DNA from 2 places in the Priestia sp. SB1 genome. Region 1 is predicted to be linked to the other one. Evidence: riboswitches for the same ligand, from Rfam matches in the RefSeq annotation. Region 1 holds a riboswitch; the other holds the start of a gene.
The links. A riboswitch is a leader RNA that binds a small molecule or an ion and turns the genes downstream of it on or off. The one in region 1 is predicted to bind S-adenosylmethionine.
Positions count from the first base shown of each region.

Region 2: linked by a shared signal. The riboswitch ahead of WKH56_RS24625 (methionine ABC transporter ATP-binding protein) and the one ahead of WKH56_RS11080 (trans-sulfuration enzyme family protein) in region 1 are both predicted to bind S-adenosylmethionine.

Region 1 covers NZ_JBBJSS010000003.1:80,248-95,219, forward strand. Annotated here, with positions in the region: gene WKH56_RS11015 (ribonuclease H-like domain-containing protein) at 1-948, opposite strand, end outside; gene WKH56_RS11020 (DEAD/DEAH box helicase) at 953-3,223, opposite strand; gene WKH56_RS11025 (hypothetical protein) at 3,345-3,596, shown strand; gene WKH56_RS11030 (sensor domain-containing diguanylate cyclase) at 3,709-5,259, shown strand; gene WKH56_RS11035 (DUF6509 family protein) at 5,420-5,731, shown strand; gene WKH56_RS11040 (hypothetical protein) at 6,009-6,197, opposite strand; gene WKH56_RS11045 (cold-shock protein) at 6,302-6,505, opposite strand; gene WKH56_RS11050 (hypothetical protein) at 6,786-6,953, opposite strand; gene WKH56_RS11055 (YhcN/YlaJ family sporulation lipoprotein) at 7,065-7,610, shown strand; gene putP (sodium/proline symporter PutP) at 7,903-9,381, shown strand; gene WKH56_RS11065 (SIMPL domain-containing protein) at 9,614-10,273, shown strand; gene WKH56_RS11070 (hypothetical protein) at 10,336-10,602, shown strand; gene WKH56_RS11075 (trans-sulfuration enzyme family protein) at 10,637-11,818, opposite strand; gene WKH56_RS11080 (trans-sulfuration enzyme family protein) at 11,802-12,947, opposite strand; SAM riboswitch class I at 13,019-13,136, opposite strand; gene WKH56_RS11085 (hypothetical protein) at 13,303-13,965, opposite strand; gene WKH56_RS11090 (hypothetical protein) at 14,035-14,972, opposite strand, start outside.
Region 2 covers NZ_JBBJSS010000007.1:60,346-75,317, forward strand. Annotated here, with positions in the region: gene sufB (Fe-S cluster assembly protein SufB) at 1-172, opposite strand, end outside; gene sufU (Fe-S cluster assembly sulfur transfer protein SufU) at 218-652, opposite strand; gene WKH56_RS24595 (cysteine desulfurase) at 642-1,862, opposite strand; gene sufD (Fe-S cluster assembly protein SufD) at 1,862-3,169, opposite strand; gene sufC (Fe-S cluster assembly ATPase SufC) at 3,187-3,972, opposite strand; gene WKH56_RS24610 (carboxymuconolactone decarboxylase family protein) at 4,211-4,576, opposite strand; gene WKH56_RS24615 (MetQ/NlpA family ABC transporter substrate-binding protein) at 4,698-5,534, opposite strand; gene WKH56_RS24620 (methionine ABC transporter permease) at 5,552-6,220, opposite strand; gene WKH56_RS24625 (methionine ABC transporter ATP-binding protein) at 6,213-7,238, opposite strand; SAM riboswitch class I at 7,370-7,477, opposite strand; gene WKH56_RS24630 (thioredoxin family protein) at 7,658-7,957, opposite strand; gene WKH56_RS24635 (toprim domain-containing protein) at 7,972-8,322, opposite strand; gene WKH56_RS24640 (YusG family protein) at 8,504-8,749, opposite strand; gene gcvH (glycine cleavage system protein GcvH) at 8,829-9,212, opposite strand; gene WKH56_RS24650 (arsenate reductase family protein) at 9,348-9,704, opposite strand; gene WKH56_RS24655 (acyl-CoA dehydrogenase family protein) at 9,820-11,604, opposite strand; gene WKH56_RS24660 (acetyl-CoA C-acetyltransferase) at 11,628-12,806, opposite strand; gene WKH56_RS24665 (3-hydroxyacyl-CoA dehydrogenase/enoyl-CoA hydratase family protein) at 12,819-14,972, opposite strand, start outside.

The DNA.
Region 1 (14,972 bases):
TTTTTCTTTTTCCGCTACGCCTTGATAAAGAGAGAAAGCGTGCTTGTTCTCCCCCAACTGCTCATACCACCTTGCCACTTCATATGTTTCTTTTTCTGTAAACTCCTCACTAGTAAGGAGATGCTTTGATAAATGAATGTATAAGGTAATAAGCGATAAAATATCATGTTCATTATGTTTCATAATGTCGAATAAGCCTCTTGGATTTTTCGTTTCAATAAAATCAAAATAAATCATGGGAGCTAAAAAACCTGGGATATCATCAACTCGTTCAATTCCAAGTATTTCTTTTTCGACATTCGCAAGCTTAACCGAATTCATTTTGTGTTTCCACAGCCTTCTTGACGCATGAAGTAAATCAAAGTGACCGAACTTAGGCAGCTTGGGCAAATGATCTCTCAATAGCGTATGGCGAGTCTTCACGTGAGGCCAATCGAAAGATTTCCCATTATAAGTCACAAGCGTCGTATAGTCTACTTCTTTTAAAAAACTTTCGTAAAATGCTACTTCTCCACTTGGCTCCGTTAATATATGCTGACGAAAAACGACGGAATCTTTTAACACCCTTGCGTATCCTAGCAAAAAGATAGTCGTTCCCGTACCTGTACTAAGCCCCGTCGTTTCCGTATCAAAGAAAAACAAATCTGAATATGTGTGGCCTTTTGATGAAAGCGGATGAGCAACTGTAGACTGATTCCATACTTCCACTACTTTTTTCAGCTCATTAAATTCATAATGTCCATGCTTGTAGTCGAGCGGGTAAACCACTTCTCTGATCATACAGTAGCTGTCTTCGGCAAAGTAAGGCGCAGCATGATTTCCCTTCCATTCCTGCTCATAGGGAATAGACGCGCCCTTAGATCGCTGGGGGTTACTTTCAACCGGAGGCTTCGCTTCTGTAACATGAAGATGCTTTTTCATACGGTTTAATTTATTTTTAAAAGACACGAGTTCACCTACTTTGCAGTTGTTGTAGCAGTACGAGCGCATCGCTTTTCGCGTGTTCTCCCTGTGCTTCCATACCAATACAGGACGGACAGCCGCTTTCGCAAGAACAATTTACAATTAATTGATTAGTTTGACTTAGCACACCATTCATTTGTTCGTATACTTTATCGCTTAGGCCAATGCCTCCCGGGTATCGGTCATATAAGAAGATAGTGGGCTGTTCATTGTGCACCGCTTTTATCTGAGGCACTACATGTAAATCAGACGGATCGCACATCACCATAAGCGGTGCAATTGACTGAATGGCATTTGCCACGGAAATAAGAGCTTGTTCCAATCGTTCTTCAGATTCGTGAAACTGTTCTTTTTCAAAGCTTAGCCACACGGCATTTGTATGAAGCTCTTCTTCCGGAAGTGAAATGGGCCCTGACCCTATGTTTTCATGCGTCTCAAACTTTATTTTTTTAAATATCGTCGCCATGGCGCTGACCATTACATCGCCATAACTGATTGAATATGTCCCTTCCAGTCGTTCTTTATCAGCTTCTAGAACCTTTAAGTTAACCGCTAAGTTTGCATCGGTGAAATAGTCTACATCGACTTCACGAACATACGCTTTTTTCTCATCCCAGTCCAAGTATTCTACTTGATACTGAATGCCTTGATGCAAGTAAATCGCCTCATCATGAAGAAGCGTCATGGCACTAAAGCGATCCATTTCTCCAATTACTTTCACATTTGCAACGTCCGATTGATCAATGATGACAACATTTTCTTGGGATGCAGAGCGCAGACTGATATTATGAGCTGGGAAGGAATCATTCATCCAGTACCATTTATCTCCGCTAAAATGAATCACTCGTTCTTCTTGCAAAAACTCCAGCACGTCTTCAATTTCTACCCCATCAAATGTTTCTCCCTGCCTAAACGGCAGCTCATAGGACGCACATTTTAAATGATCGACTAAAATAACAAGATTATCAGGATTAATTCGAGCTGTTTCTGGATTTCTGCTAAAAAAGTAATCCGGATGCTGAATCATATACTGATCAAGCGGACTTGAACTTGCGACCATCACAATGACGGCTTCTCCATGACGTCTTCCTGCTCGTCCTGCTTGCTGCCAAGCGCTTGCAACCGTGCCTGGATAACCTGTCATTACACACACCTGCAGCTGCCCGATATCCACTCCTAGCTCTAAAGCATTCGTACTGACTACCCCGTAAATACTTCCCTCTCGAAGTCCTCTTTCTATTTCGCGTCGCTGCTTCGGCAAATATCCTCCTCGATACCCTTGAATAGACTTATGTTGAAGCTGATTTTTTACGAGCTCCTGCAGATACGTTAAAATAATTTCCACTCGTACTCGGCTTCGTGCAAATACAATCGTTTGAATTTTATTTTCCAAAAACTCTCCTGCAATATTTCGCACTTCAAGCGTAGCACTTCTTCTAATGTTTAAAGGTTTATTCACAATAGGCGGATTATAAAAAATAAAATGTTTGCGGCCGCTAGGCGCTCCGTTGTTATCTACTAACATAACATGAGCTCCCGTTAAATGTTCAGCGAGTTCTTTTGGATTAGCGATGGTCGCTGATGTACAAATAAAGATAGGATTGCTTCCATAGTAGCGGCAAATTCGCTTTAACCGGCGGATAACGTTGGCTACGTGGCTTCCAAAAACACCGCGGTACGTATGAAGTTCATCAATCACAATGTATTTCAGATTCTCAAACAGTGATACCCATTTCGTATGATGAGGTAAAATAGCTGAATGAAGCATATCCGGATTCGTAATAACGATATGCCCTGCTTTTCTCACCTTTTGGCGGATATTTGCCGGAGTATCTCCATCATACGTGTAGCTATTGATTGGCACTTCCATTTCTTCAATGATTTCATTTAATTCACTTCTTTGATCTTGGGCAAGCGCTTTTGTTGGGAACAAATAAAGAGCTCGAGCTTGATCGTTTTCCATAATACTTTGCAGTACCGGCAAGTTGTAGCACAGTGTTTTCCCCGAGGCTGTTGGCGTAACGGCCACAACATTCTTCTTAGCTGTCGCCAAATCAAACGCTGTTTTTTGATGCGTATAAAGCGAACCAATTCCTCGTTTTTCAAGTGCTTCCCGCAGTTTCGTATGCAAAGAAGCTGGAAATGGCGCAGTTTTAGCTTCTTTCTCTTCGATTGTATGCCAATGAACAATATTTTGCTGATACGATGGATTCGTTTGCAAGATATCTATTACTTCTTGTAAGTTTTTTCGTATTCTCATTTTCATCACCTGCTTCTATTTTAACGAATGAACGTTCGATAGAAAACCATAAGTTTTTGTATGTTTTTGGTGGATTCGGACATGGTATTAATACAGTAAATTTTTCAAGGAGATGTTAAAAATGGGAAGCCCTTATCTTTGCCCTAGCTGCAAAACAAATCGAACGCGCTTTAATATCATTGAACAAAATGCAAAACCTGTAAAAATGGACCCAAGAAGCGGAGACGTCGTAGAAGAATACACAAACGATACGCTCGATGCCTTTCACGCTGCTTATAACGGACCCCAAAAACGCATTCAGTGTGGAGCTTGCGGCTTAGTAGAAGATGAAACCATGTTTGTACGGCATGCTGAATCAAATAAACTTCAATAAAAAAAGGTGGGGCCCTTTGGTCTCACCTTTACTCCTATAACTCTTAGTGCTTTTTCTTGATGGAAAAGCAGACATTTTCATCTAAAAAATTCATGTCTTTTCTTATACAAACATGCTAAAATACCTAAAAAAAGATATGGAGATGATGGTCATGTCATTTCTTCTTTCGCTTTTACCTTTCTCCTTTCTGAAGAAATTTCGTTCCCCTTCAGGAAGAGAAGTTAATGAAGATAAAATGTTCGATAAAACGAATGCAGAAATGCTTCAACAAAGAGTCAAGCTAGTTTCACTTGCTCTTGTCATTTCCTACCCTCTTTATATTTATATAGGGTTTTCTTTACTTCAACATGCGGGGACATCTCAGTTTAGACATACACTAATTGGTATTCATTTCACTAGTTTCGCTCTCTCTTCTCTTTATTTATTCTTCTATTATTTTAGTAAAAGAAAAGAGCGATTTGCTAACTACTTAAGCACCATGGTATATGGCTATATATTTTATTACGTATTTGCTGCAGCACTTTCTACTATTAACAGCCAGCTTTTCACAGGTCGCGTAGACGTCTATATGATGCTTTTGATTTCCACAGCTGTTTTATGTCCTATGAAATTAAAACATCTGTGCATTATTTTTATTCCTAACCATCTTTTTTTACTATATGGCTTATCACGATATGTACCGGATTCTTTTTCTCTTATTTCAAAGCAGATCAATACAACTGCAGCAGTTGCTATCGCTTTGCTTATCTCATATATTCTCTATACATACCGTCACAAAGAATATATGAATCATTTAAAGCTAAAAGAAAGCGAACATAATTTTTTTACGCTGTTCAAAATTAATCCCTATCCTTTACTATTAACGAGATTATCCGACCACAAAGTGCTGCTCATTAACAATAAAGCTATTCATTTTTACAATCTTGCTTCTCAAGATCTTGATCAACTAGACGGATTTATAATTTACCCTACTGATGAAGATCGAGAGGAGATTTTAAAACGTCTTCAACAAGAAAAGCATGTAAAAAACTACATCCTAGAAGCACGTGAACATGGAGATTCTAAGTGGGTTATGATCAATTATGAATTACTAGAGTATCAAAGCGAAAGCTGCATACTCGCAGGTATTACCGATATAACCGATTTAAAAGCGGTTGAGCATGAATTGAGCTTGCACGCTTCAACTGATATGCTAACCGGAATTTTAAATCGAAGAAGCGGAATGGAAAAACTGCAGCTGGAACTGCTGAGAGCTAAAACCAATGATACATCTTTTGTATTATGTTTTATCGATATTAATTCCTTAAAACTAGTAAATGATCAATACGGTCATAGAGAAGGCGACTGGCTTATTAAAACAATAGCAGAATCAATTAGTGGTTATATTAGCAAGAATGATACGCTCTTTCGCTACGGAGGTGATGAGTTTTTATTAATTACTCCTGAACAAACGGAGGAATACGTACACGAGCTGTGGCAAAATATTAATAATCAGCTAGAAGATAAAAAGAAAGAATGTAAGAAGCCATATGCACTGTCTGCGAGTTACGGGTTTATTATATGTGCGCCTTCAGACGATACCAACCTAGATACATTAATTCAAAAAGCAGATGCTGCCATGTATAAGCAAAAACATACGCGCGTTTCTTCCATCTTTAAGTAAACCATCGAAGTCCTTGCGCCATCGCATCAAGTAGATTCGCTAAATAGAATGACCAAGGAATAAATCCGTGCATGAATTACGCATGCACTTTCTTTCTTTGCAAAGAAAAACTATAATAGATGATGCAAGTATTTTACTGATATATGGAAAGGACGTACATATGTTTACAATTAAAGAATATACAGCTGAACAATTGCAGGATCCATTTGGTCTCCTTCTAGGTGAACGCTATGAATTTCATTTATACATTGAGGTAGAAGAAGAGGATGAATTATATACCGGCAGCGACCTAGCACTACGCGTAGTATATATTAAAGGCGAAGATAACACTTCTATTGCCCAGACTCATTTCTACGAAGTTTCAACAAATAAAGTATTAGACTTCGACCTAGAAGAAGAGGAAGAAGCAGCTGTCAAAGAGTTTTGCGGGAAGCATTTACCTTCAGAGGAAGGGACAGATAAAGAGGAATAATTAAAAGCGGCTGGAACAAAAGTAGTTTAGTAAAAATCCGAACGATGAATTGAGATTCCTGATGGAGAATCCAACTCGTTCGGATTTTTTCGTAGTGATGATGAACGTAGGTTTCATGTATGTAGGTGCTTATAGCTGTTGATTGGAGGGCAAGGCTCAGCGCCCGCCCGCGGAAAGCGCAGTCTTGCACGGAAACCAACAGCGATGTAACAAGCAATTCATACTAGAGAATCCATTCCATTTGTTCTTTGTTCGTCTTTAGATGGGATCGATTTCGTTATGTATCAATATCTTTTTGATTTCGTTTTTCCATTAGCTTTTTAACTACTTCTTTTGGTTCCCAGCATGTAAACTGATAAGCAGGACGAGTTTCATAGCCTAGTCTCTTGCATTGATACTTCATTCCCTTATCCAATTTAATGCTTTGAAAATGTTGACATGTGGCACAGCAATGAAATGAACTCACGCCTTCCCTTCTCCCCTACTTTAATCTATTTTCTTAATCATACAAATAAAACAAATTTGCACAAAAAAAGCTGCCGATTGGCAGCTTTCATATGTAGCGTTGAATTATAATTTTACAACATTCTCCGCTTGAGGTCCACGTTGGCCTTCAACGATTTCAAATTCAACTTTTTGGCCTTCTTCTAATGTTTTGAAGCCTTCAGATTGGATAGCTGAAAAATGAACAAATACATCATTTTCGCCTGGTACTTCGATAAAACCGAAGCCTTTTTCACTGTTAAACCATTTTACTGTACCTGTAGTAGCCATGTAAAAAAACCTCCAAAAAATGTAAAAATTTTTAATATGTTACTCTATATTTACATTTATACCGTAAATAAAAAATTCACATATTATAAAAGAGACCTACGCGAAGTAGATCTCCTTTATAACAAGTGAATTTTCACTAAATCTAATTCGAGTATATGGTCAAAACATAGTATTAATTATATTTGGTTGCGTTTACATTATACTATACCTATATGTAGAATGCAAATATTTGGCCCCCTTTAACATATGGCTCATCTGTTTTACAAGATATTTACCTTCCTTACGTCAACATGTTATCAATATGGGCGTCGATAATTTCTTTTCGTTTATTTTGCAGGGTTTCAAATAACAGCTTAGCTTCTTCTGAAGTTAACGCAAACGTTGTTGTTTCTTCATGGTTTTCTTCTTTTGTATGAAGCACAAATATGCTTTGTCGGATTTCACTCATACATATTCCTCCTTTTTCGATAGTATAGGCTTTTTTATATTTTTCATGTATGCTTCACACGTTTTTAACAAATTATAAGAAAGGTTAAAACTTATAAGGAGTGATACTATCATGAAGAAATCGTTTTTGTTTGTTGTAGGCTGCATGACGACCCTTTCTTTATTCGGCTGCAGCACAGCAGATCAAGGTAAAGATGGCGTCATTGACGATAATACAGTCCGCAACGTCACATATGAAAATGGAAACAATAAAACGAAAATGAATGACGTAAATAATACGCAAGACGTACAGCGTAATGAGAAAGAACAGTACAATCAGTCCGGCGGAATGAGAGTAGCCGATGTGGCAGCTGATCGTATCGTAGCGTTAAAAAATGTAAAAGATGCTAACGTAATCGTAACCGACCATACAGCTTATGTAGCAGCTGTATTAGACGATAACAAAGAAGGCAATCTCACAAAAGATATGGAGCATAAGATCGCACATGAAGTACGAAAAGCCGACGGCAGTGTTCATCGAGTGTTTGTATCAACAAACCCCGACTTTGTAAACCGTATGAATGGATATGTAGACAAGCTTCAAACGGGTAAACCAGTCTCTGGACTATTTGACGAGTTTTCAGAAGTTGTTCGACGCGTATTCCCTAATTCACGCTAATATACATGAATGACAAAAGAGCATTTTACGAAATGCTCTTTTTATTTTATTTTTTGCATAAAATATTGCATAAAAATTGCTCTTATAAATTTCTGAATATTTTTATTTTACTTTATTTTGAAAACGTTTTCATTTCTGTAATATAAAGGTTTAGGGGATTTTAGACTTAGGTAATTTACGGTTTTGTGGGTTGATAGTAAGGGAAAAGTTTGTTAGTTTTAGAAACCATAAGATGTTTGCATGGCGAGCAGTGCTCGTTTCATGCATAAAAAATGCATAAAGGGGAGATTTGGTGGATATTGGTGTTTATATTTCACTGGGCATTTATTTTGTAGGAATGCTTGGAATAGGATGGTATGCCTACAAAAAAACAACTCAAGACGTATCGGGTTACATGCTAGGCGGACGCGGACTAGGTCCGGCCGTTACTGCGCTTTCAGCTGGCGCTTCAGATATGAGTGGATGGATGTTAATGGGGCTTCCAGGATCCATGTATGTGACAGGCCTTTCAAGTTTATGGCTTGCAGTAGGTTTATCTATTGGTGCTTATTTAAATTATTTAATCCTCGCTCCGCGTCTTCGCACTTATACGGAAGTAGCGAACGACTCTATTACAATTCCAGACTTTTTTGAAAATCGTTTTGGCGACCACGCCAAGATTCTTCGAACAGTATCAGCGATTGTTATCTTTATTTTCTTCACTCTTTACACTTCAGCTGGTATGGTATCAGGCGGACGATTGTTCGAATCGGCATTTGGTGTGAATTATCAAATTGGCTTATTTGTAACAGCATCTGTTGTTATTGCCTACACTCTTTTCGGTGGATTTTTAGCTGTTAGTTTAACAGACTTTGTTCAAGGTGTTATTATGTTTCTTGCCTTAGTTTTAGTACCCATTGTAGCTTTCACCAATGTTGGAGGCGTTAACACAACAATGGATATTGTACAGAACATTAATCCAGCATACCTGGACATTTTTAAAGGTACAACCGTTTTAGGTATTATATCTTTCTTGGCCTGGGGACTTGGCTATTTCGGACAGCCTCATATTATCGTTCGCTTTATGGCTATCTCTTCTGTTAAAGAGTTAAAACCCGCACGTCGTATTGGAATGAGCTGGATGATTATTTCTATTATTGGTGCTATGCTGACAGGACTTGTTGGAATTGCATATGTAGAAAAAACGGGTATGAAACTAGCAGATCCTGAAACTATTTTTATTAAATTTGCAGATATACTTTTTAACCCGTTAATTACTGGATTTTTATATGCAGCTCTACTAGCGGCAATTATGAGTACGATTTCTTCTCAGCTGCTTGTAACGGCAAGCTCTGTTACAGAAGATTTTTATAAAACATTTTTCCGACGCAAAGCCTCTGACAAAGAGCTTGTAACAGTCGGAAGAGCTGCCGTTTTAGGTGTTGCAATTATTGGTATTTTGCTTTCTTTAAAACCTAGTGATACGATTTTAGGACTTGTCGGATACGCATGGGCTGGATTTGGTTCTGCATTTGGTCCTGCTATTTTACTAAGTCTATACTGGAAGCGTATGACTCGATGGGGAGCACTTGCAGGAATGATTGTAGGTGCTGTCACGGTATTAATTTGGGTAAATACTCCGTTGAAGGATACGCTTTACGAAATGATTCCAGGGTTCTTTTTAAGTTTATTAGCTGTCATTATTGTAAGTTTCCTAACAAAGAAACCATCAAGCGATGTTCAACAGCAATTTGTTGAAATGAAAGAAATTTTAATAAAAGAATCGAAATAAACAAAAAGAAGCTGAAAAAAAGTACGTAAGTTGAAGGAAGATCCGAACGATGAATCGAGATTCTTGATGAAGAATCAAATTCGTTCGGATTTTTTTAATGGTATGGTGAATGTAGGTTTTATGTATATAGTTGCTTCTGGCGGTTGATTTAGTTATGTCTCAATCTCTTTTTGTTTTTAATCTCCTTTTCTCATCATATATATACTAAAGATCAATAAAGGAGGTTTTTGGTATGCAACATTCTTATTTCCCTTATGAACCTACACAGCAACTGCGCGCAGATACACAAAATAGAGAAATTAAAGTAATTGGTGAAGGGAGTGCTTCAGCCATTCCAAATGAAATTTCCATGACGATTGGAACGCGCACGGAAAACCGAGACGTTCAAGAAGCCTTAAAAGAAAATTCAGCTGTTTCAAATACTCTCCTGCAAGAAATACAAAAACTTGGAATCAATGACCAGCAAATTGAAACAGCTTCATTCACTATAAACCCTAAATATGATTACAGCGATGGAAAATCGACTCTTACAGGATACGAAGTACAGCATTTGTTTAGAGTAAGAGTACAGGATGTAAAACAAGCTGGCGATGTTTATAACGCTACGTTTTCAAGCGGAGCCAACGTAGCGCAAGATCTTCAATTCCACGTTACAAATGATGATAAATATGAACAAGAAGCGATAAGTAAAGCTTTGCTTAACGCTAAAGAAAAGGCCTTTACCATTGCCAACACGCTGCAGCTCCCTATTAACCAAATCCCCATTTTAATCGAAGAAGGCCCCGTCTATCAGTCATCTGGATCCTCGCCTAAGTTATTAGCAGCCTCTCCCCCTATTCAAGCTCAGTCCTTGACTGTATCTGCTTCTGTAAAAGTTACGTACACGTATTAATACTTATGGTAAACTATAGATTATTATAATGAAGAAACTAATCTAAAGGAGCTCTTTGCACAATGACTTCTGAACATTTACTAGCAGCTTATCAGACCCTATGGTTGAACCGTTCTTTCGCTTCTAAACAAGCCCTGACAAGTGAAGATCAGCTTCACGAAGCCATTCTGAAAGATTTAAAAGATGAAATGACTCATCCACGCGTTCGGCAAACACCGTATGTAAAATATCATCTTGGCATAAAAAGAATTCTAAACAGCGGTCTTTCCTCTGATGAAAAAGTTGCGCTTACGTCCCTATACACAAACCTTTTAGATAGCTGTATATAACAAAAAAAGGACTTCCTTAATGGAAGTCCTTTTTTTATTTAATTAACGCTTTTTCTTCTAAGCTTTGAAAAACAGCGTTAAAGTCTTGCTTCAAATCCTCGAATTCCTCTAACCCTACTGAAAGGCGAAGAAGTGAATCAGTAATTCCTTTTTCTTCACGTACTTCTTTTGGGATACTTGCATGAGACATTGTTGCAGGATGCGTGAGAATGGATTCAACTGCACCTAGACTAACGCCAATTGAAGCTAATTTGACTCCTTGTAAAATATGTCGTGCTACTTCTTCATCCTGCACTTGGAAAGAAATCATAGCTCCGTATCCATTTGCTTGTTCTGAAATGAGTTTGTGGTCCGGATGACTTTTTAAGCCTGGGTAGTATACACGGCTCACTAGAGATTGTTCTTCAAGCCACTTTGCAAACTGCAGCGCTGTTTTTAACTGCTGATCTAAACGAACTTTTAATGTCTTAATTCCTCGAAGCAGTAAAAAACAATCCTGTGGCCCCAAGATAGCACCAAAAGCATTTTGTACAAACTTTACTTCTTCCGCTAGCTTTTCATCGCTTACTACAACTAAACCGCCAATGACGTCACTGTGGCCGCTGATATATTTTGTAGCACTATGAATGACAATATTTACACCAAGGTCAATGGGCTGCTGCAGATAAGGTGTTAAAAACGTGTTATCCACAATTGTAAGGAGATTGTGCTCCTTCGCCAAACTTGCTACTGCTTTAATATCCGTTACCTGTAAAAATGGATTTGAAGGGCTTTCGATATAAATAGCCTTCGTATCTTTTGTAATAGCTTCTTCTACTTTCTCAACCTTCGTTGTATCAACAAAAGTTGTTTTGATACCAAACTTTGAAAATAATCGTGTTAATACACGATATGTCCCGCCGTACGTATCGTGTGAAACTAAAATTTCATCTCCTGATTCAAAAATAGATAACACCGATGAAATAGCAGCCATACCTGATGAAAAAGCAAAACCAGCGTATCCATTTTCTAGCTGAGCAATAGTGTTTTCTAAAGCCTCACGCGTTGGGTTTCCTGAACGAGAATAGTCATAGCGGCCGTTGTTCGTCTCATCTTCTTGATTAAATGTAGATACCTGATAAATAGGTACGTTAACCGCTCCAAAATGACCGTCAATTCCTGTATTTGCATGAATTAAGTTCGTACCAAATCTATGTTTATTATTGTTGGTATGCATCAAATGCCTCCTTCAAATCTTTAATTAAATCATCTGCGTGCTCAATTCCAACTGATAATCGAAGTAAACAGTTTGTTACTCCGACACGATTTCGAATTTCCTCAGGAATGTCAGCGTGTGTTTGACGAGCTGGGAATGTCATTAAACTTTCCACGCCTCCTAAGCTTTCTGCAAATGTAATAACTTTAACATTTTCTAAAAGTACTGACACGATGTCAGGGTGTGAGACAGCAAAAGAAATCATGCCTCCAAATCCAGTTGCTTGTTTCTTCATGATTTCATAGCCCGGATGTGTTTCAAGACCAGGGTAATACACTTTTTCCACGAGATCATGAGCAGTAAGCCAATTTGCAATTTTCAGTGCGTTTTCGTTATGTTTTTCCATCCGAAGCGCTAGCGTCTTAATACCGCGCAATAACAGCCAGCTATCCTGTGGACCTAAGATTGCCCCAGCTGCATTTTGATAAAAACGAATTTTTTCTCCTAAGCTACTACATCGAGCGACTACAAGACCAGCAACAACATCATTATGACCCCCAATGTATTTGCTTGCACTATGTATCACAATATCTGCTCCAAGCTCTAAAGGACGCTGATAGTAAGGGGACATGAATGTATTGTCAACGATAGTAAGCAAATCATGCTGTTTAGCTAACGCAATTGCTTCTGACAAATCAGTCACGTGCATCATTGGATTTGTAGGTGTTTCAATAAATAAAGCTTTCGTGTTGGGACGAAGCGCATCTTTTACTTGCTCGAGATGGGCTGTGTTGACGTACGAAACAGTAATTCCTTGCTCTGAAAAGATTTCATTTAGTACTCGGTACGTTCCTCCGTATAAATCCTCTGATACAATTAAATGATCTCCGTTTTTAAATAGTGCTAAAACTGCCATTACACCCGCCATTCCTGAAGCGAATGCTACTCCTACTTCTCCTTTTTCTAAAGCAGCAATTGCTTCTTCCAATGCTGCACGAGTAGGATTTGCCGTACGTGCATAGTCAAATCCTGTACTTTGCCCTAAAGCAGGATGAGCAAATGTTGATGCTTGGTAAATGGGTGTTGTAATAGAACCTGTTGCAGGATCACGACCTACTCCTGAACGAACTAATAAAGTTTCAATTTTCATCTATTTCTCTCCTTAACTCAAAATAAAAAACACTCTTCACAGATGGAAGAGTGTTCGTTTATACACGATTTCTCTCATCTGTTAGAACAATACTGATGTTCCACAGGAATTAGCACCGTTCAAATGAATGATTCATTTGATGGTTGCCGGGCATCGCAGGGCCAGTCCCTCCGCCACTCTTGATAAGAGTTCTATATAATTGTTGGTGGTTAACGTTTGTTGTTACTAACTTTAATAAAGATTTTCTTTATTGTCAACATAATTTTCTAAAAAATTTAAATCATCTCATTTGTTTATTCAATATACTTGTCCTGATAAGCACATAAAAAAAGAGACGACACCAAGGTCTCTTTTTCTAAGGCAAGTGCACAGATTTTACGTGAGCTAACTTCCAATACATACTTTCTCCATTTGCCGTAATTAGTTCAACAATATTGTTAGAAACTTCTTTAAGTACACCAATCTTTTCTGATTGATCCCCTAAATCTAATACGACCAGTTGATTTTCATATTTTTTAAGCTGCTCTTCAAAGTTTCTGACAAAAGGTGCAGAGGCGGGCCTTACGGGGAGCTCTTTGTCACTTAAAGAATAAGGGGTTAACTCATTACTGTAAGGGGTAAGCCATTTCAAATGATGCAGAGAAACAAAGACATTTTTATACACTGGAGAATAAAACACAAGATAATCATTCAGCACGCTTGTGATATAGCCATGCAATGATTTCCCTCCCGTTACATAAATTTCAATAAATTTCCCTTTTGCCTGCTGTAAAATATTACGATAAGAAATCCGCTGGCTTTCTTCTATTAAATTTTCTTCTATTGTCCGTAAAGGCGTATAATCTTCTTCTGAAACTTCTCGCAAGCGATGTATGTGTAAAAGAGGAATATACAAATAATCATGTCCATTATATAAAACCATTACATCTAACCCTAGATCAACAAGTTTTCCTATAAACGTTGTTTTCCCTGATATATCGACTTCAACAATTTTATCAATATAATGATTCATACTCATTCTCATTCTCCTCCTTTTTCCTATATGATAGAAAAGGTGCTTTATAAGCACCTTTTACGTTCCAGTTCGTCATGCTTTCCAACGATAATTTTTCGTTTTAATAACTTTTTCACCTGGTGTTGAAGAGCGTGAACCCGTACGGCGACCTCCCGAGCGATCGTCTGTGCGACCTCCTGTACGTCTTCCTGTACGTCTTCCGGTACGGTCTCCAGTACGGCCATCCGTGCGACCTCCGGTTCTATCTACAGTAGTTGATTCTTGCACAGAATCTTCTTCATTTGTATCTCCATTTTGCTCAGAATTTTCTTCATTTTGCTTGAAAGATCCTTTTGATCCTAAGGCAATGGTTTTTACGTGTCTTGGTTGTAAACGTAAAACTTGATTATTTTGTACAAGAGTAAAGTTCCCATTGCGACTTTGAACTAACACACCTTCTACAGCCTCTGGCCCTCCACCGTTAATAGCTACCCATCTATGCGAAAACTCTTCAAACAGTTCATTGAAACTTTTCGCTTTAATATACTCAGGTGTTTCTTCAACTAATAATGGGTTTTGCGGAACAACAGGCGTATTTTTGCTTACAACTTCACTTACACTCTTTATGTGCTCTACATTGATATAAACGACGCCGTCATCTTCTGTTAGTAATACGACATACGCAGATTCAAATGAGCCTAATACATCAAGGATCTTACCCAATTTTTTCTCTGGCCCTCCTTGATTTATTTGCACTTGTTTATCTTTCATCAATAATAAAGTGCCTGCAAATGTGTTGGCTCTGTGCAGTTCTACTTCACTATTAAATCCAGAAAATGTTTGCGCGGAATTAGACTTTGTATCCTCTGTAATGCTTTTAACATGAGCGAGCTGGTAATAAATAAATGTATATTGCTGTTGTGGAATAAGCTGCGCCGGTTGATTATTTTGCTGATTGTTATTTTGTTTTGTTTCAAGAGCAAGTGTTAAATAATCTGATTGAACGTCGATTAAATATCCCGTTTTAGATT
Region 2 (14,972 bases), on a different contig from region 1:
AGTGCTCTAGAGATTTCAAACGGAAGTCAAGCATCCATTGTGGTTCCTCTTTCATACGAGAAATTTCTTCTACGATTTCTTTTGTTAAACCGCGTTTAGAGCGGAAAATTGATACGTCTTTATCGGAAAATCCATATTTATAATCGCCGATTTCTGGCATTTTTTTAGCCATCTTTTATTACCCCCTACTTGATAGGATTGGGAATGAATGAAGGTCTTATTTTTGTTCGTTAAGACCTTTTTCCATCGCTTTCCACGCTAGTGTTGCACATTTAATACGCGCAGGAAATTTTGCTACACCTTGAAGTGCTTCAATATCTCCTAAATCTATACTATCATCATACTCTTTACCTTGCATCATGTCAGAGAAGATATGGGCCATTTTAAACGCTTTGTCTACTTCTTGACCTTTAATTGCTTGTGTCATCATTGAAGCTGATGACATTGAAATTGAACACCCTTCACCTTCGAACTTTGCATCCACCACTTTGCCGTCCTCTACTTTTAAAGAAAGTTCAATGCGGTCTCCGCACGTCGGGTTATTCATATGAATGTTCACAGTATCTTCATTCAATGTTCCACGATTACGCGGGTTTTTATAATGGTCCATAATTACTTGACGATAGAGAGTATCTAAATTATTAAAAGCCATTTGTAAAATACTCCTTCGTTTTTATTAATGATGACACCAATTTATCTACTTCTTCTTCCGTGTTATACAGATAGAAGCTTGCACGTGCAGTAGACGATACGTTTAAATATTTCATCAGCGGCTGCGCACAGTGATGACCTGCACGAATCGCAATTCCATCAGCGTCTACTACTGTTGCAACGTCGTGCGGATGCACATCTTCAATATTAAACGTCACAACACCCGCTCGCTCTTTCGGTCCGTAAATCGTAATTCCATCTACTTGCGATAAGCGATCCAGTGCATATTGCGCTAGCTTGTGCTCATGTGCTTGAATGTTATCTAAACCAACTTCTTCTAAGAAATCAATCGCTGCACCTAAACCAATTGCACCTGCAATGATTGGCGTACCTCCTTCAAATTTCCAAGGAAGCTCTTTCCACGTTGATTCGTATAAGTTTACGAAGTCAATCATTTCGCCGCCAAACTCGATTGGTTCCATTTTTTCAAGAAGCTCTTTCTTTCCATAAAGAGCGCCGATTCCAGTCGGTCCGCCCATTTTATGTCCAGAGAAAGCAAAGAAATCACAGTCTAAATCTTGTACATCCACCTTCATGTGAGGCGTACTTTGCGCACCATCCACAACCATTACTGCACCGTTAGCGTGTGCAATTTCTGCAATTTCTTTTACTGGGTTAATTGTACCCAATACGTTAGATACTTGCATAATCGATACAATTTTTGTGTTAGATGTAATCGTGCTTTTCACCTCTTCTAGTGAAAGTGCATGATCTTCTGTTAATGAAATATATTTTAACGTTGCACCTGTTTCCTTGGCAACTTGCTGCCAAGGAATGATGTTACTGTGATGTTCCATATAAGTAATCACAATTTCATCACCAGGTTTAAGATTCGCACGGCCATAGCTTGCAGCTACTGTATTAAGAGCTGTCGTTGTACCGCGCGTAAAGATAATCTCTTCCGTTGATTTTGCATTAATAAACTTACGAACCTTTTCACGAGCGCCTTCGTATCCGTCTGTTGCTCTTGTACCAAGCGTGTGAACACCTCGGTGTACGTTTGAGTTATATTCTTTGTAATACTTCTCAATTGCTTCAATTACAGCAAGCGGCTTTTGTGAAGTTGCTGCACTGTCTAAATAAACGAGTGGGCTGCCATTTACCTCTTGGTCTAAAATAGGAAATTGTTTACGAATATCAGAGATATTCATTATCGAACTTTCCTTTCAATTAAATCCGTTAATTGTTTTTTAACCGTTTCGATTGGCAACTCGTTTACCACTGGTGCTAAGAACCCGTGAATAACTAGACGTTCTGCTTCTGTTTGCGGAATACCGCGGCTCATTAAGTAGTAAAGCTGAATTGGATCTACGCGTCCAACAGATGCAGCGTGTCCTGCTGTTACATCATCTTCATCAATTAGAAGAATTGGGTTTGCGTCTCCACGTGCTTTTTCACTTAACATTAACACACGGGATTCTTGCTCAGCGTTTGATTTAGATGCACCGTGTTCAATTTTACCGATACCGTTAAAGATTGAAGACGCGCTTTCTTTCATAACGCCGTGTTTTAAAATGTAGCCTTCAGAATGTTTTCCGAAGTGTACGATACTTGTTGTTAAGTTTTGAGACTGCTCTCCACGTCCAACTGTTACCGTTTTTGTATCTCCATATGAACCGTCGCCCATTAGATACGTTGTATTTTCTGAAACTGTATTTCCTTCACTCATTAAGCCTAAAGCCCACTCAATGCGACCATCTTTGCCCGCTACGCCGCGGCGGTTCACATAAGTAGTTGTACCTTTAGCTAAGTAGTCAACAGCTCCAAACGTTACTTTTGCATTGCTGTTAGCGAATACTTCCGTCACGATATTGACAACACCGTGTGACTCTTCAGCAGTAGCAATGTAGTTTTCTACATATGTTACTGAGCTGTTGTCTTCAGCTACAACAATAACATGGTTGAATAAAGCTGCTTCTTCATCTTCACGGACAAATACAGCTTGAAGAGGCTCTTGTACTTCTACATTTTTAGGAACGTATACAAATACACCCCCGTTTAATAACGCTGCGTTTAATGCAGTTAAACGGTGCTCATCTACTTTAACTCCGTCTTTCATGAAGTACTTCTCAACAAGGTCGCTATGCTCTTTAGCAGCTGTTTGAATATCTGTAAAGATAACGCCTTGAGATTTTAGCTCTTCTGTTAACGTTGAGTATGCAGCTGTTTGGTCACGCTGAACATATAGATTCTTAACCGCTTCTGTATCAATTAGTGCTTTAACCACTTCTGGAAGCTCGTCTACAGATGAGATTGTGCTTGCCTGTGAAGTGTGCTTGTCAAAAGCAGTAAAGTTCCATTTCGAAATGTTTGTTTTATCTGGCTTTGGAAGTGCAAGATCTTCTGCTTTCGCAAGAGCTTGTAAGCGAAGATCTAGCAGCCAACTTGGTTCATTAGCTTCTTTTGAAAAGCTGCTGATGTACTCTTGATCAAATGGTAATTTCGTATCAATAGTCATAGAGATCCTCCTAACTCTTAAGCTTCTTGCTCTACAGTTTCGTCTTCAATACCTAATTCTTGTTTGATCCAGTCATAACCTTCTGCTTCTAGACGCTGCGCTAATTCTGGTCCGCCTGATTTTACAACACGACCTTGCATCATAACGTGAACTTTATCTGGTGTAATGTAGTTTAATAAACGTTGGTAGTGAGTGATCATTAAGCAACCAAACTCGCTGCCGCGCAGTTCATTAATACCTTTTGATACAACTTTTAACGCATCGATATCTAAACCAGAGTCGATTTCATCTAAAATTGCAATTCCTGGTTGAAGCATCATTAATTGAAGAATTTCGTTACGCTTCTTCTCACCGCCAGAGAAACCTTCGTTTAGGTAACGCTGAGCCATGTCTTGATCCATTTCTAAGAAATCCATGTTTTTGTCTAATTGACGGATGAATTTCATTAGTGAAATTTCTTCGCCTTCTTCACGACGAGCATTAATTGCTGAACGTAGGAAGTCTGCGTTTGTTACCCCGCTGATTTCACTTGGATATTGCATCGCTAGGAATAGACCTGCACGAGCGCGCTCATCTACTTCCATCTCAAGTACATCTTCGCCGTCTAGCGTGATGCTTCCTTGTGTAACCTCGTATTTAGGATGTCCCATGATTGCTGAAGATAATGTTGATTTACCAGTACCGTTTGGTCCCATGATTGCATGGATTTCGCCGCCCTTAACTTCTAAATTAACACCTTTTAAAATTTCTTTACCTTCAATTGCAACATGAAGATCTTTAATTGTTAAAGTTGACCCTGCCATATTAAAACCTCCAGTTATAGACGTATATAGTAAAAAACGATATACCTATATCTTTTTAATTATTCTCATTTTATTCTCATTACAATCTTATAACAAATGAAAACTTATAGCAACCTTTTGACCCAAAAGGTTTTAAACCATTATGTACGTTTTTTAAGACTAAATCCACTCATAAAAAAGTTGCCTTAAAAGACTCGATAGAGCCTTCTAAGACAAGCTTTTTACCCGCTTTATTTACTTAGTGCGTGTGGCTAGTCAGTTCTGAAACACACTCTTGGACAAGCGTAACGGACTGACTCATCGCTGCGCCTCCGCCAAATGCCGCTGATACTCCGCATGCTTCTAAAATCTCTTGCTCAGTTGCACCTTGATCAATGCAGCCTTTTGTATGATAAATCATACAGTACTCGTCTTGAGCTACTACGCTGATTCCTAGCGCGATTAACTGCTTTTCTTTTTTAGAAAGAGAACCTTCTCCAAAACATGCTTCAGTAAACGCATTAAACGTTTTTGTTACTTCCGGCAATTTTTCGCTAAATTTCCCAACACCCATTTTATAATCATGAAGTGCTTGCTCAGTTGAATGACGTGCTTCTTGCTGCATAACGTCAGCTCCCATCATCAGTAAAGTTTTCACGGTTAGTATGCGTGAGAAAAATAAGAGTTATTCGTTTTGATGCATACAAAAAAGCACTTGCCCAGAGTGGGCAAGTGCTTTTCTTCTATTATTTATTTACCGGCAATACTCCGCCTTTGTATTTTTCTTTAATGTAGTCTTGAATTTCTTTAGAGTGAAGAACTTTTACTAAAGCTTTCACTGTATCTTTATTTTCGTCACCTTTGTGAACCGTAATGATGTTTGCATATGGGTTATTTTCTTTGCTTTCCACTGCGATTGGATCTTTTACTGGATCTAAACCAGCATCGATAGCATAGTTAGCATTGATAACAACAGCGTCACCTTCATTGTTTTTGTACATTTGAGGTAACAATCCGCCTTCAACATCGGCTTTAAATTTTAAATTCTTAGGGTTTTCTACAATATCTTTAATTTGTGCGTCTGTTTTCTTTACGCCTGGTTTTAATTTGATCACGCCAGCTTTTTCAAAAATCGATAAAATACGTCCTTGCTCTGCTACTGCATCACGCATAATAACTGTGCCGTTTTTCGGAAGATCTTTTAAGCTTTTGTATTTTTTAGAGTAGATACCAATTGGTTCAATGTGAATGGCACCGGCACTTACGAAATCATACCCTTTTTCACCTTTATGATCTTTTAGCACTGAATTCATATAAGGAACGTGCTGGAAGTAGTTTGCATCAATTTCATTGTTTGCAAGAGCTGTGTTCGGTAAGATGTAATCTTGGAATTTTTTAATCTCTAAATCAATTCCTTGTTTTTCCAAAATAGGTTTTGCTTGTTCTAAAATTTCAGCATGAGGCGTATTAGATGCACCCACGACAATTTTCTTTTCATCTTTTGATCCATTGTTAGATCCACACGCCGCTAATCCTACTACTAGCGCAGATGTTAATGCTAAAGCTGAAAGCCATTTTTTCATAATAAATAATCCTCCCTTTATCTTTTATCAATTTTTGCAGTAATCGCATCTCCAATAAGTTGGATAATAAATACAATAATCAAAATTAAGATCGTAGCGGCTAGCGTTACGTCATTATGACTGCGCTGGAATCCTTCTAAATATGCAAGGTTTCCAAGACCTCCAGCTCCAATCACACCCGCCATTGCCGTATAGCCTACTAACGCAATGGTTGTTACTGTCAAACCGGAAATCAAAGCTGGCAGCGATTCAGGTAACAGCACTTTAAAGATAATAGTGCTTGTTGTGGCTCCCATTGATTTAGCAGCTTCAATAACACCTTTATCAATTTCACGCAGACCAATTTCTACAAGACGCGCATAAAATGGTGCTGCTCCAACAATTAAAGCCGGTAACGCTGCATTAGCGCCTAAAATACTTCCTACCAATGCTTTGGTAAATGGAATCAGTAAAACAATTAAAATAATGAATGGAATGGAACGAAAGATATTTACAACCGCCGACACAATGGCATATAAAGGTTTGTTTTGCCAAAGCTGTCCTTTGGACGTTAAAAATAAAAGCAGGCCCAATAAAATACCTAGAACAAATGTGGCTACAACTGAAATAGCCGTCATATATAGTGTTTCATTTGTCGCTTGAATAAAATCATCTAAAATAACGTTTGGAAATAGTTTCTCAAGCATTTGTCATTACCTCCACTTCTACCTGCTGCTCATGAATGTATGCAATGACTTTTTCAACTTCTGTTAATTCTCCGTCTAAATGAACGAACAGCGTCCCGTATGAACCTGTTTGTGTATGAGAAATCTTTCCTTGCAAAATATTAATCGTTACATCAAACTGTTTTAAAATCGTTGTAATGAGCGGTTGCTCTGCTTTTCCGCCAACAAACGTCAGCTGAATAATTTGCCCGCTTGGATACAGCTCTTTTACTTGTTCAATCGTTTCAAACGTTTCCTCTGGTTCAGAAATCTGTTGAACGAATCGTTTTGTAATCGGCTGCTTAGGTTTTCTGAATACTTCTAGCACTTGTCCTTCTTCTACTACTGCCCCATTTTCCATAACGGCTACTCGATGACAAATTTTACGAATGACGTGCATTTCATGAGTAATCAATACAATGGTTAACCCTAGCTTCTCATTAATATCTACTAACAGATCTAAAATAGAATCTGTCGTTTGAGGATCAAGCGCTGATGTTGCTTCATCACAAAGCAATACTTTTGGATTGTTCGCTAGCGCTCGAGCAATCCCAACACGCTGCTTTTGTCCGCCGCTAAGCTGTGATGGATAAGCATCTTCACGCCCTTCAAGCCCGACTAGCTTAATAAGTTCGTCCACTCGTTTCATTCTTTTTTCTTTTGAAATCCCTGCTATTTCTAACGGAAAGGCAATATTTTCTCGTACCGTACGCGACCACAAGATATTAAAGTGCTGAAATACCATACTAATTTCTTGTCTAGCTTTTCTGAGTTTTCCGCCTTTAATTTTTCCAATATCATTACCTGCTACTTCGACCGTTCCTGTCGTTGGTGTTTCTAATCCGTTTAGCAAGCGAATCAAAGAACTTTTCCCCGCTCCGCTATAACCAATAATTCCGTAAATTTCACCTTGGTTAACGGTTAGATTCACATTATCAACAGCTGTTACTTGACCGCTTTTGGCCTGATAAATTTTTGTAACGTCTGTTAATGTAATCATATTTCTTCACCTTCTTTAATAAAAACTTAATTATGTTAGGTTGCCCTATAGGATGAAAAAGCCGTAAAACAATTTTCCCCATTAAAAAAGCCTCTCTGCGCATGACAGAAAGGCTCGATATTTAATCCTTTCTCTCATCTTTCAAAGCGCATAGCTTTGCAGGAATTGGCACCATTTCAGTTAGTCTGACGGTTGCCGGGTTTCACAGGGCTCAGTCCCTCCACCTCTCTTGATAAGAGTTCGCAACAATTATTTTGTTTTTAGGAAATATTCATTCATTTATGAACATTCATGAGTGTGATTTTAGCATGTGTCAGATAGGCTGTCAACAGATTTTATTCTTGGGATAATATCCCAAGATTTCAACAGCCCCAACGGTTCGCTCTCTTTCCACTTCTTCATTTTAAACAAACGTTTGATTATCGAAGCTCCTCGAGTACGTGCTCGATGGAATGAAACGCGTAGAGTTTTTTTACCATTTCACCATTTTCCACTTCAATCAAACAAGGTACGCTTTCAATAGAAAATAATTCTGCTTTTGAAGGCATATAATTCAAATTGCTCATTCCGATGGTTACATCCGGCAGCATCGCTTCTGCCACGGTTAACATTTTTTTTGCCAGCTGACATGTCCCGCAAAAAGGCGTATGGAAAAAGATAAAGGCTCTTTCTCCTTCTTTTAACTGATCATCCAGCTGTTTTTCGCTCCATTCTTGCATGTTGCTCATTCCTTTTATGTTAAAAATTCTGCATTAACATCGATATTGGCACTCAGCAATACTGTTGCTATGTGATGTCTAGGGGCGGCAGCAACTTCTCGGTACATTTTATCAATATATAGATGCTCTGCTTCCGGAAGCTCTCGTTTAAATTGTTTTCTCAGCTTATTCCCTGAATCATCAGAGTCAACGAGTATGTATACCTCTTTGTTAAACGTACAGTCAATAATTTCATCCAGCTTTGATAAACTAATCGTACCGTTTGTACAAATAATTTCAATTGGTTCTCGAATGATATCTTGAATACGCTTTTTATCTGACTTTCCTTCGACAATAATTACTTTTTCAATTTCAATTAGCCCCATTTTCATCACCCATAATCGTCAGTTGTATAGTAACATCATTTCTTTATGCTATACAATATTCGTTAATGTATCACAGTTCACCTGTTTTTTAAAAGAAATTTGCAAGAAAGAACTCTTTTAAAAGGCAGTTTAGGCCATATTATCCCTATAAAACAAGAAAAACAGCGGCAGTTGCCACTGTTTAGCACCATCCTGCTTCTTCATCGCAGTCTGTATATTTTTGCGTTTCACCTTGTTTTTGTACGTCCGCGTATTGATAGAACTTATTATTTTCTTGCGAATATCCTTCTTCAAAGCGGTATTCATTGCCGCTTGTTCCGTAGCTAACTTCACCAATTGGCTGCTTATCAACGTATAATTTCATACCGCCGTCATGAAATTTAGCTGTAACGCGATCTGTAACGTCCATTTTTTGTTTTTCAAACATAAAAAGACACTCCTTTAGCTTGTTTACTAATAGAGTGTCCAGTCAAAAACTTTTCATAAAGACAATTTATGGAGGAATATTATCCTTCGTTTGTCATTTCTTCGTATTGCTCTGCTGTCATCAGCTTGTCTACTTGAGAAGCATCAGATGGTTTGATTGTAATCATCCATGCTTCTTCGTATGGAGATTCATTAACAAGTTCAGGACTATCGCCTAAGTTGTCGTTTACTGCTACAACTTCACCGCTAATTGGTGCGTAAAGCTCAGAAACTGTTTTTACTGATTCAACGCTACCAAACGGCTCGTCAGCTTCTACTGTTGCTCCTACTTCTGGCAGTTCAACGAATACGATGTCTCCAAGCTCAGCTTGAGCGAAATGTGTAATACCTACGCGGACAACGTCTCCTTCTGTTTTTACCCATTCATGCTCTTCAGAATAACGCAAATCTTTTGGTGTACTCATCTTAATCCCTCCAAAATATGTATCGTAATTTGTTTATATAAAAAGCGCCTTCAACGTGGAGAACACTTTCTACAACCTAAAATAACTTCCTATTAACAGTGTAACGTAAAAGGTAAAAATTTTCTATTTGAAAACTTACTTCCACACGTCCTCAAACTGCTCTTCTTTGAAACCAAGCGTTACTTTTTGTCCATCTGTTAGCAGCGGACGCTTAATTAACATGCCATCTGACGCAAGAATAGACAGAAGTTCGTCTTCACTCGCACTGCTTACTTTATCTTTAAGACCTAACTCGCGATATTTTTTACCGCTTGTATTAAAGAATTTTTTTAATTCTAGGCCGCTGTTCTGATAGTAAGCTTGCAGCTGCTCTTTTGTTGGCGGATTTTCTACAATATGAATTTCTTCATATGCTACTCCGTTATCATCGAGCCACTTCTTTGCTTTTCGGCACGTACCGCACTTTGGATATGAATAAAAAAATAATGACATTTCGTCAACCACCCTTTATTTTAAGCTTTTTTCGTATTTTAACACATCCTTTATCATTTACCTAGATAGAGGCTTCTTAAACAAAAAGGAGCTCGCAAAACGAGCTCCTTTTTCCTTAAACTGTGAATTTCTCTACTTCTAGAAGCGTTTTTGCAACCTCGCGCTTTACGCTAATTACATTGATTGGTGTATAGCGAGTTAATTTGCGAAGAGACGAAAGCATGACTCTAAGCGTATCACCTTGTTCAACGCCAATTAACGTTTCTTTTGCATCTGCTTCGATTCGATTAAATGCTTCTTGGCAGAATACTTGCGTGTATTTTAATTTTAAGCTGTTTTGATCTACTCCTGTTTTGGAAATGGCTTTTTCAGTACGTAAAACAGTAGATTCCATTGCATATACGTTACTAATCATATCAGAAATATTAACGAGAATTTCTTGTTCTTTTTCTAATTCTTTGCCATACTTTTGTGCAGCTAATCCCAAAAGCAAGAGCGCAATTTTCTTCCCGTTTTGCACAAGCATTTTTTCTTGATCTAACGGCTCATTTCCTACTTCCTGCGGCATAAGCATCATCAATTCTTCTTGAAGCGTTTGTGCTTTTTGAAGCAGTGGAAGCTCTCCTTTTAACGCTTTGCGTAAATATGTGCCTGGTACTAAAAGACGGTTAATCTCATTTGTTCCCTCAAAAATACGATTAATGCGAGAATCGCGATACAGACGCTCAATTTCATACTCGCTCATAAAACCGTAGCCTCCATGAAGCTGCACGCCTTCATCTACAATGTAGTCAAGAGCTTCCGTGGCAAACACTTTATTTAATGAACATTCGATAGCATATTCAGCAATAGAAGCAGCAATTTGTTTTCCGTCTTTTTGCTGTTCTTCTGAAAGCTGGCCCATATGGTCTTCAAAAAGTCCTACCGTACGATATACGGAGCTTTCAGTTGCATACAATTTAGAAGCCATTGTGGCTAACTTTTCTTGTGTTAATGAGAATTTAGCAATTGGCGTTTTAAACTGCTGACGCTGGTTAACGTATTGAGACGTAATTTCTAACGCACGTTTCCCTGCTCCAACTGCTCCAACTCCAAGCTTATAGCGCCCAATATTTAAAATGTTAAAGGCAATCACATGGCCTTTTCCAATTTCACCTAGCACGTTTTCTTTTGGAACAAGCGCATCTTCAAGAATCAACGTTCTGGTTGATGAGCTTTTGATTCCCATTTTCTTCTCTTCCGGGCCAACCGAAACGCCTGGAAATTCGCGCTCAACGATAAAAGCAGAAAATTTATCGCCGTCAATTTTTGCGTACACCACGAATACATCAGCAAATCCAGCATTCGTAATCCACTGCTTTTCTCCATTTAACACATAGTGTGTACCTTCTGCGTTAAGGCGAGCTGTTGTTCGAGCACCGAGAGCATCCGAACCAGAACCCGGTTCAGTCAGCGCATAAGCCGCTATTTTTTCCCCTACCGCTAAAGCAGGTAAATATGCTTGTTTTTGCTCTTCTGTTCCAAATAAGACGATTGGCAATGACCCAATTCCTACATGAGCACCATGAGTGATGGAAAATCCGCCTGCTCGAGACATTTTTTCAGCAATTAAAGCCGAAGTAATCTTATCTAAACCAAGCCCACCGTATTCTTCCGGTACATCTGCACCAAGCAAGCCTAATTCACCAGCTTGTTTTAATAGCTTTACAGAACGGTCAAATTCATGCTTTTCTAAATATTCCACTTGCGGAAGGACTTCATTTTCTACAAATTCATCTGTCGTCTTGGCAATCATCTTTTGTTCAGATGTATAATCCTCCGGCGTGTAGACGCGGCTTGCATCGCCTTCTTCAATTAAAAAACTTCCACCTTTAATCATTTGTTTTGTTTTATTTGACATGTTCATATCCCCCTTTGAAATGATTATGCTAACAATTCAAATACACCAGCAGCTCCCATTCCTCCACCAATACACATGGTGACAATTCCAAACTGCTCATTTCGACGCTGCATTTCGTGCATTAAGCTAAGAGTCAGCTTAGCTCCAGTACAGCCTAATGGATGACCTAAGGCAATAGCGCCTCCGTTTACATTTACTTTATCTTCATTAATATTTAATTCACGAATAACGCCAAGTGCTTGAGAAGCAAATGCTTCATTTAATTCAAACAATCCGATATCAGAAAGCTCCAGCCCTGCTAGTTTAAGAGCTTTAGGGATGGCAGCTACCGGGCCAATCCCCATTACTTCAGGTGGAACTCCTCCAACTGCAAATGAGCGAAACTTAAGCAAAGGCTTTAAGCCTTCTGCTTCAGCTTGTTCTTTATCCATTAGAAAAACGGATGCAGCTCCGTCACTTGTCTGCGAAGAGTTTCCAGCTGTGACGGATCCTTTAATCGAAAAGGCTGGACGAAGTTTCCCTAATACGTCCGCAGTTGTGCCAGGACGAACTCCTTCATCTTGAGAGAACATCAGTTTTTGTTCACGTAGCTTATTGTTTTCATCGATTTTCCGAAGCGTCACTTCTACGGGAACAATTTCGTCGTTAAACTTCCCTTCTTGAAGTGCTTTTGCTGCTTTTTGATGGCTGCGTACGGCAAATGCATCCTGGTCTTCACGTGAAATGCCGTATTTCATCGCCACTTGTTCTGCTGTATGTCCCATGCCCATATAATACTCCGGCGCATTTTCAACCAGCTGAACATTCGGACGCGCTACGTTTCCAAACATCGGAACAAAACTCATTGATTCTGCTCCTCCAGCTAACACTGCTTTGGCTTGCCCTAGCATAATTCGTTCTGCACCGTAGGCAATACTTTGCAAACCTGATGAACAATAACGATTAATCGTTATTGCTGGCACCGTATAAGGCAAACCTGCAAGAGCGCCAATATTTCGAGCCATATTCAAACCTTGTTCTGCCTCAGGCATCGCACAACCAATAATTAAATCATCAATCGGTCCTTCGTATCCGCCTGCTCGGCGAAGAGTTTCTTTAACCGCAATAGCTCCCAAATCATCAGGTCTAACACTTGCCAATGAACCTTTTTTTGCTTTTCCGACCGGTGTCCTAGCACCTGCTACAATAACTGCTTCTCTCATTTTTTCTCCCCCTTAATTGCGCAGTGGCTTTCCTTTAACTAACATGTGCTGCATACGTTCTTGAGACTTCGCTTCTCCAACAAGGCTTAAAAATGCTTCTCTCTCTAAATCAAGCAAATACTCTTCATCCACTTCGGAACCAAACGCTACGCGTCCTCCAGCTAATACAAATGCTAACTTACTAGCAATTTTGTAATCATGTTCTGATATATATCCTGAATATTTCATGGATTGAGCTCCTAGCAGCAACGTTGCATATCCTGTTTCTCCAACGACAGGAACTTTAGTTTTTACAGGCGGTTTATAGCCCGTGTCGTGTAAAGCAAGGACTGAGTTCTTTGCATCATTCAGCAAGTGATCTCCGTTTACACTGATAGCATCATGGCGGTTTAAAAAGTTTAGCTGCCTAGCTTCTGCAGCAGAAGTAGATACTTTTGCAGTAGCAATTGTTTCAAATGTTTTATTGGCAATTTGCTGAAGATCGAGCGTTACACCGTTCGGTAAACCATTTAGCTGTTTGATATAAAGCTCCTTGTTACCTCCTCCGCCAGGAATTAACCCGACTCCTACTTCTACAAGGCCCATGTAAGTTTCAGCAGAAGCTTGGATTTTAGCTGACGGTAAGCAAATTTCTGCTCCGCCTCCAAGAGTCATCGCAAATGGAGCTGCAACAACCGGCTTTTCGTTATATTTCACCTTCATCATTGCCTGTTGAAATTGTTTAATGACAAGCTCAACTTCAAAATAATTGTCATCTTGTGCTTCCATCAAAATCATAGCTAAGTTAGCGCCAACGCAGAAATTTTTTCCTTGGTTTCCTATGACCAGCCCCTTATAATTCTTGTTCACTTCTTCAAGAGACTGATTCAATAAGCTGATAATATCTAGCCCAATCGCATTGTTAGGAGAAGTAAACTGCAGGCATGCCACATCATCTCCTAAATCAATTAAGCTCGCTCCGCTGTTTTCTAAAATGACATTATTTTGAGAGCGTAAAGATGACAGGTGGATCACCTTTTTATTTTCTTTTACTGCTTTATACTCATCCTCTTCGTAGTAAAGCGTTTGACCTTCCATTTCTTTATAAAAGCTTGTAAATCCATTTTCCTGCATTTGTTTTACCCACTGCGGGATGGCTAAGCCAGACTGCTCCATCTTCTCAATTGATTTTTCTAAACCAATTGCATCCCACGTCTCAAAAGGACCCATTTTCCAGCCAAATCCCCACTTCATAGCTTGATCAATGGCGACGATATCGTCGGCGATTTCATTTTTCAACTGTGCTGCATACACAAGAACGGGGCTGATAATGTTCCAAAGAAGCTGTCCAGCACGATCATCAGAATATATAAGCGCTTTCATTTTGTTTTGCAGCCCTTTTGCCTGCTTACTTAATTCGGTAGAAGCTGTTTTTAACTTCTTTCTTTCGACGTATTGAAGTGTATTAGGATCAAGTTCTAAAATTTCCTTGCCTTTCTTTAAAAAGAAGCCTTGCCCCGACTTGCTTCCCAGCCAGCCATTTTCCTGCATTTGTTTCATAAATAAAGGCACGTCGAATACCTCTTTTTCTTTGCCTTCCACTTTGTCAAACACATTGTTGGCCACATGAATAAATGTGTCTAGTCCCACTACGTCTAACGTTCGAAACGTTGCGCTTTTTGGTCTTCCAATTAAGGGACCCGTCACAGAGTCAACTTCTCCCACGCTGTAATTACCTTTTAACATTTCTTGAACGGTCACAAGTAAACCGTACGTACCGATACGGTTGGCGATAAAGTTAGGCGTATCTTTTGCAATAACTACTCCTTTACCCAATACATCTTCACCAAACGTTTTCATATATTCAACAATTTCTGATTTTGTGTCATGAGTTGGAATAATTTCTAATAACTTTAAATAACGAGGTGGATTAAAAAAGTGCGTTCCTAAGAAATGCGCTTTAAAATCTTCTGAGCGTCCTTTAGCCATTTCGTGGATCGATATTCCTGAAGTATTTGAACTTACAATACTTCCTTTTTTTCGTACGCCGTCAATTTTTTCAAACAACTGCTGTTTAATATCAAGGCGTTCCACTACTACTTCAATGATCCAATCGCAGTCGCTTAACTGCTGTAAATGATCTTCAAGGTTTCCCGGCGTAATTAACGATAGTGACGACTTCGACGT